3 regions of the Xanthobacter sp. DMC47 genome follow, and region 3 is predicted to be linked to each of the others. Evidence: predicted binding sites of a transcription regulator. Region 3 holds the regulator's gene; each other region holds the start of a gene.
What was found. The regulator LexA, encoded in region 3, represses DNA repair genes until DNA is damaged. The targets are predictions, from matches to a motif close to TGTTCNNNNTGTGTTCNG.
Positions count from the first base shown of each region.

Region 1: the regulator LexA is predicted to act here: its motif matches at 1,230-1,247, upstream of uvrA (excinuclease ABC subunit UvrA).
Region 2: the regulator LexA is predicted to act here: its motif matches at 1,188-1,205, upstream of ACT54R_RS09875 (YifB family Mg chelatase-like AAA ATPase).

Region 1 is NZ_JBQUZM010000006.1:23,487-25,750, forward strand. Features, by position in the region: gene uvrA (excinuclease ABC subunit UvrA) at 1-968, opposite strand, end outside; gene ssb (single-stranded DNA-binding protein) at 1,420-1,977, shown strand.
Region 2 is NZ_JBQUZM010000001.1:2,130,619-2,132,882, reverse strand. Features, by position in the region: gene ACT54R_RS09875 (YifB family Mg chelatase-like AAA ATPase) at 1-1,127, opposite strand, end outside; gene ACT54R_RS09870 (class I SAM-dependent methyltransferase) at 1,273-2,055, shown strand; gene ACT54R_RS09865 (polyhydroxyalkanoic acid system family protein) at 2,062-2,264, opposite strand, start outside.
Region 3 is NZ_JBQUZM010000006.1:231,121-233,384, reverse strand. Features, by position in the region: gene ACT54R_RS23280 (ComEC/Rec2 family competence protein) at 1-382, shown strand, start outside; gene lexA (transcriptional repressor LexA) at 508-1,218, opposite strand; gene ACT54R_RS23270 (molybdopterin molybdotransferase MoeA) at 1,375-2,264, opposite strand, start outside.

The DNA.
Region 1 (2,264 bases), 210 kb from region 3:
TGCTTTAGGGAGCGCGCCTTGTCCGGCACCACGAGGTCCGGATCGATGGTCTGCTCCACGCCGAGCCCGTCGCAGGCCGGGCAGGCGCCGAAGGGATTGTTGAAGGAGAAGAGCCGCGGCTCGATCTCCGGAATGGTGAAGCCGGACACCGGACAGGCGAACTTCTCCGAGAAGATGATGCGTCGGGGTGCCCCCGCCTCGTCCTTCTCGTCGGCGAACTCAGCCACCGCGATGCCATCCGCGAGGCCAAGGGCAGTCTCGAAGCTGTCGGCGAGGCGTTGGGCGAGGTCCGCGCGCACCACGATGCGGTCCACCACCACGTCGATGTCGTGCTTGAACTTCTTGTCGAGGGTCGGCGCCTCGGCGATCTCGTGGAAGGTGCCGTCGATCTTGACCCGTTGGAAGCCCTTCTTCATCCACTCGGCGAGTTCCTTGCGATACTCGCCCTTGCGCCCGCGGACCACCGGCGCCAGCAGGAATAGCCGCGTGCCTTCCGGCAGCGCAAGGGTGCGGTCCACCATCTGCGAGACGGTCTGGCTCTCGATGGGCAGGCCGGTGGCCGGCGAATAGGGCACGCCGGTGCGCGCCCACAGAAGGCGCATGTAGTCATAAATTTCGGTGACCGTGCCGACCGTGGAGCGCGGGTTCTTCGATGTGGTCTTCTGCTCGATGGAGATGGCCGGCGAGAGACCGTCGATCTGGTCCACGTCCGGCTTCTGCATCATCTCCAGGAACTGGCGGGCATAGGCCGAAAGGCTTTCCACATAGCGCCGCTGTCCTTCCGCATAGATCGTGTCGAAGGCGAGCGAGCTTTTCCCCGAACCGGACAGGCCGGTGAATACCACCAGGCTGTCGCGGGGGATTTCGAGGTCCACGTTCTTGAGATTGTGCTCGCGCGCGCCGCGCACCGAGAGGGTGCGGGCATCGCGGCGGGGGGCGGGACGCGGGGAAGCTGCGCGATCAGACATGGACATCCGCTGGCGCCTGCGGCGCAAAAAGGGGTCGGGGCCTGAGGAACGATCGTGCCGCCCTTGCAGCGGCGGGCACCCTGGCGGCCGGAAAGCCGCGCAGCGCGCCTAGGAACGTGCTCATGAACTCAGGGAAATGTAGTGGACCTTGTGCGATGCGGAAGAGAACATAATCGGAACTCCGGAGGGTGCCACCCAAAAAGAGCCGTCAACTCGCATGGAGCGCGCCCGATGGCCTTGCCAGTCTGGGGGAAGTCGGCTAGGAACACAACGTGAACATTGGGGCCTGGAGTTGTTACGCGCGGCAGCGCGCGTTGGTTCATCGGTTCATCATGGGGATAAAGCCGCACCGGGGGTCGCATGGCCCGGCGGGGACGCTAGGGTGCGGGATTCGCGGCGTACCGATCTTCGGTGGCGCCTAGAAACGGACTACGGCACGAGGGAGAGCGCGATGGCCGGCAGCGTCAACAAGGTGATCCTGATCGGCAATCTGGGCCGCGACCCGGAGGTCAAGTCGTTCCAGAACGGCGGCCGCGTCTGCAACCTGTCCATTGCCACGTCCGAGAACTGGCGCGACAAGGCCTCCGGCGAGCGCCGCGAGCGCACCGAGTGGCACCGCGTGGTGATCTTTAACGAGAATCTGGTGGGCGTCGCCGAGCGTTTCCTGAAGAAGGGCTCCAAGGTCTATATCGAGGGCCAGCTCGAGACCCGCAAGTATGAGAAGGATGGCCGCGAGACCTACACCACCGAGGTCGTGCTGCGCCCCTATCGCGGCGAGCTGACGCTGCTCGACGGCCGTGAGGGCGGCGGGTCCGGGGCGGACGAATACGGTGGAGGCTCCGACTTCGGCTCGGCCAGCCCCATGGGTGGCGGCGGTGGCAGCTTCGGCGGCTATAGCGGCGGCGGTTCCGGCGGCGGGCGCCGTCCGGCCCCGGCGGGCGGAGGGATGGGCGGCGGCTCGGGTGGTGGTCGCCCCGCGGCCGATCTCGACGACGAAATCCCCTTCTGAGGCCGGCCGACGCTTGTCGGGTCGATGGAGGCGGGGCGAAGTGGTGGTGAGCCCGGCCGCGGCCCGGTCCTGCAGTGTCCATTCCTGCGTGCGGGGCCTCGGCGTGGAGGGAACGCGTGGCGTTCCCTGTTGCCCCGTCGCGGCGCCGTTCGCCAGCCGGGTTTTCCTGCCTTTTCAGGCCATTCTGACGCAAAAGCGACAAAATGTGCGGCGACTGGCAAAATGCTCCACATAAGTTATTGATTTTTAACGGGAAAAATTGAGCCGACCGGCGGGGTTTTGCTGGC
Region 2 (2,264 bases), on a different contig from region 3:
GGCCCGGAGAGCCGCGCCTGATATTCGTCGGCGCAGCGCGGCCCGCGCTTGCAGGTGAAGCCGGGTTCGCCGGCCCGGCCGCAGCGGCAGGGGTTCATGGCGGCGATGAGCTGGAAGCGCGCGGGATAGGTGACGCGATGGTTGGCGCGGGCGATCAGCACCTCGCCCGTCTCCAGCGGCTGGCGCAGGGAATCGAGCACCTGCGGCGTGAATTCCGGCAATTCGTCGAGGAACAGGACGCCGTTGTGGGCGAGCGAGACCTCGCCCGGCTTCGCCTTGGCCCCGCCGCCCACCATGGCGGCCATGCTGGCCGAGTGATGCGGGGCGCGGAACGGACGGCGGTCCATCAGCGCGCCGTCCTCGATGGTACCGGCCACCGAGGCGATCATGGACACATCCAGCATCTCGACCGGCGACAGCGGCGGCAGGATGGAGGGCAGGCGCTGCGCCAGCATGGACTTGCCCGCGCCCGGCGGGCCGACGAACAGCAGATTGTGCCCCCCGGCGGCCGCCACCTCCAGGGCCCGCTTGGCGGTCTCCTGGCCCTTCACGTCCCGGAGGTCGAGCATGATGTCCCCCGGCGGCTTCATCCGCGGCTCGGGCCGGCCCATCACCTGGCGGCCGGTCATATGGTTGGCGAGCTGGATCAGCGACTGGGGGGCGAGAATTTCCATGTCGGGGCTGGCCCAGGCGGCCTCGGCGCCGCACGGGGCGGGGCAGATGAGGCCGTGGCCGCGGGCATTGGCGCCGATGGCCGCCGGCAGTACGCCGGCCACGGCCGCGATCGCGCCGTCCAGCGCCAGTTCACCCACCACCGTGAAGCCCGCCAGGGCATCGCCGGGAATGGCGCCGATGGCGGCCATCAGCCCCAGCGCGATGGGCAGATCGTAGTGGGAGCCTTCCTTGGGCAGGTCGGCGGGCGCGAGATTCACCGTGATGCGCCGCGCCGGCAAAGCGAGGCCGGAGGCGATGAGCGCGGCGCGCACCCGCTCCTTGGCCTCGGTCACCGCCTTGTCGGGCAGGCCGACGATGGTAAAGGCCGGCAGGCCCGCGGCCACATGCACCTGCACATCCACCGGGCGCGCCTCGACGCCCTCGAACGCGACTGTCGCCACCCGCTGGATCACAGCCGCCCCCTGCCTGCTGCCCGTCTGCACCTCAAGGTAGCGGAGCGTGGGCGTGCCCGCAAGAACGAAAGAGGAACGATCATGCTTGCGCCCCGCGCCACCCCGGCTATGCTTGGAGGTAGCAAAAGGATCAGGGAGAACCGCCATGGCCGCCGAGGGTGCAGGCGCGCGCAGTCATGAGGCCCATGTGGTCGAGATGTTCGGCCCGCAGGCCGCCGCCTATGTGGCGAGCGCGGTCCATGCCCGCGGCGCGGACCTCGATGCACTCAAGGCCCTCGTGGAAGAGGCGCAGCCCGCCCGGCTGCTGGACCTCGGCTGTGGCGGCGGGCATGTGAGCTTCACCGCCGCGCCGTTCGCGGGCGAGGTGGTGGCCTACGATCTGTCCGAGGAGATGCTGGGCGCCGTCGCGGCGGAGGCGAAGGCGCGCGGCCTTGCCAACATCGCCAGGCAGCAGGGCGGGGCCGAGCGCCTGCCGTTCGCCGATGCGAGCTTCGACATGGTGGCGTCCCGCTACAGCGCGCACCATTGGCGCGACGTGCCGCGGGCGCTTGCAGAGGTGCGGCGGGTGGTGAAAGAGGGCGGGCAGGTCGTCGTGATGGACGTGATCGCCCCCGAATGGCCGGTCGCCGACACCTTCCTGCAAACTGTGGAATTGCTCCGCGATCCCTCCCACGGGCGGGACTACAGCGCCTCCGAATGGACGCGCTTCGCCGAGGAGGCGGGGTTCCGGGTGGTGCGCACGGCACACCGGCGCCTGAGGCTGGAGTTCGCCTCCTGGGTGGCGCGCATCCGCACGCCGGAGCTGCACGTGGCCGCCATCCGCTCGCTGATGGCGGGCGCGAGTGCGGACGTGGCAACCCATTTCGAGTTCGAGCCGGACGGCTCGTTCTCCATCGATACGTTGACGCTTGAGCTGGAGACGGCCTGAGCCGGCCTATTTCTTCTCAAGCATGAGCCGGCCCTGCTTCTGGATGAGGTCCTTCGCCTTGCGGGCGATGAGATCCAGCATGAAGGGCAGTTCCACGGAAAGATGCACGGCGTCGTCCGCCACCTGAAGCTTGCCGCTCGCGGTCTGGCCAAGGGCGGCGATGCGGAAGTCCAGATGCTCACCCGTCCAGGTTTCCTCCAGGATGGAGA
Region 3 (2,264 bases):
CGACCGCCGCACGGCCGGAACGAAGGACCTTGCCGCCGGATTCACCTGCGATCCGCTCGGCTGCACCGCGCCGCTGCCCGGCGGCGGCACTATCGCCATTTCGCGCCGCGCCGAAAGCCTGGAGGCCGACTGCCTGAACGCCCGTATGGTCGTCACCCGCGATCCGCCGCCCAAGACCTGCCCAGCAGAGGTGCTGACCCCGGCGAAACTTGCGCGGACAGGGACGCTCGCCTTCGCCCTCCGCGACGGCGCGCTCGTCGCCGAATCCAGCCGCAAGGCTGGCGTATCCCGTCCCTGGATGGCGCCGCTGCCGCCGGAACCCATATCCGAACCCGCCACCGCCGATGCCGGCGACCCTCAGGCAGATGCGACCGCGCCCTGATGGGAGGGGCTTCAAGAGGCGTCGGGGTGAGGGGCAACGCCTCTAAGAAAAAGCGCAGGCGCCCGTTGAGCGTGGACCGCCGCGCCCCTCACCCCGTTCCGGATCTCCCGCAGGAGAAATAAGGATCAGTAGCGGCGCATCAGGCCGATGAGCCGGCCCTGGATGCGCACGCGGTCGGGCCCGAAGATGCGGGTCTCGTAGGCCGGATTGGCAGCCTCCAGTGCGATGGAGGCGCCCTTCTTGCGCAGGCGCTTGAGGGTGGCTTCCTCGTCATCCACCAGCGCGACGATGATGTCGCCGGTATCGGCGCTGTCGCACTTGCGGATGAGCACCGTGTCGCCGTCGAGGATGCCGGCCTCGATCATGCTGTCACCCCGGACCTCAAGGGCGAAGTGCTCACCGGATCCCAGCATCTCGGGCGGGATGTTCAGTGTGTGGCTGCGGCTCTGAATGGCGGAGATGGGCGTGCCGGCGGCGATGCGGCCCATGACCGGCACCGAGACCACCTGGCCCGCCTCGTCGTCCTCCGGCACCGGACGGACCTTGCCGAGGCTGCCCTCGATGACCGACGGGGAAAAGCCGCGCCCTGCGGACCGGGCGGAGGCAAGGCCCGGCGCCACGCTGTCGGGCAGGCGCACCACTTCCAGCGCACGGGCGCGGTTGGGCAGGCGGCGGATGAAGCCGCGCTCTTCAAGGGCGGTGATGAGGCGATGGATGCCAGACTTGGAGCGCAGGTCCAGCGCTTCCTTCATCTCGTCGAAGGAGGGGGGGACCCCGGTTTCCTTGAGCCGCTCATGGATGAAGCGCAGAAGGTCGTATTGCTTCCGAGTGAGCATTCCCTGGCCCCGTTCCTTGCAGGCACCGCCCGGAAGCGGCGCTCTCGGCCGGTCCCGATTCAAGGCGCATCCAGCCCGGTGCGCCGCGAAACAAATCATGAACAGTCTTTATCTGTTCCTTTTGTGTTCCGCAAGTGGTGAAGGCCCCGTTAACGCTCAATCGTCGAAGGGAATAATCTCGCAGGGGTCGCCGACGCGCCCCGCAGGCGCGAAGGGCGGGCGCACCAGAAGGCAGTCGGCGGCGGAGAGAATGCTCAGCATGGCGCTGTCCTGCGAGGCGCAGGGAATGGCGTGGATCGAGCCATCCGCGCGCCGGTCGAGGGTGGCGCGCATGAAATCCCGCCGCACATCGTTGGGCGGCAGGTCGGCCGCGAGGCGCGCCGGCACGGTCTCGGGGCCGGGGCGGGAATCACCCTGCAGAGCGCGGATGAGGGGGACGAGGTAGACCATCCCGCAGACGTGGGAGGACACCGGGTTACCCGGCAGCCCCAGCACCCGCACGGCGCCGCGATGGCCGAACATCAGCGGTTTTCCGGGGCGCAGCGCGATCTTATGCACCGAGAGGTCCACCCCCTCGGCCTTCAGCGCCGGGGCCATCAGGTCATGATCGCCCACGGAGGCGCCACCCGAGGAGACCACGAGATCGAATTCGCCGGAGAGCGCGCGCGCCACCACGGCGCGGATGGCCGCAAGGTCGTCCTTGATGAGGCCGAGGTCGGTCACATCGGCCCCGGCGCGGCGGGCGAGTTCGGCGAGGCCGAAGGCGTTGGAGACGACGATCTCGCTGCCGTTGCCGGTGCCCTGGCCGGGCAGCACCAGTTCGTCGCCGGTCTGCAGCAAGGCGACGCGCGGGCGGCGCGCGACCGGCACTGTCGCATGGTCCATGGCGGCGGCGAGCATGATGTCGCGGCCGGTCAGGCGCCGGCCGGCGAACAGGCCGGGTGCGCTTTCAGAAAAATCGCAGCCGCGCTTGCGCACGTTGCGGAGCGCGGCAGTCGGGGCGGTGGTGGTGATGGTGTCGCCGTCGCGGGTGACGTTTTCCTGGA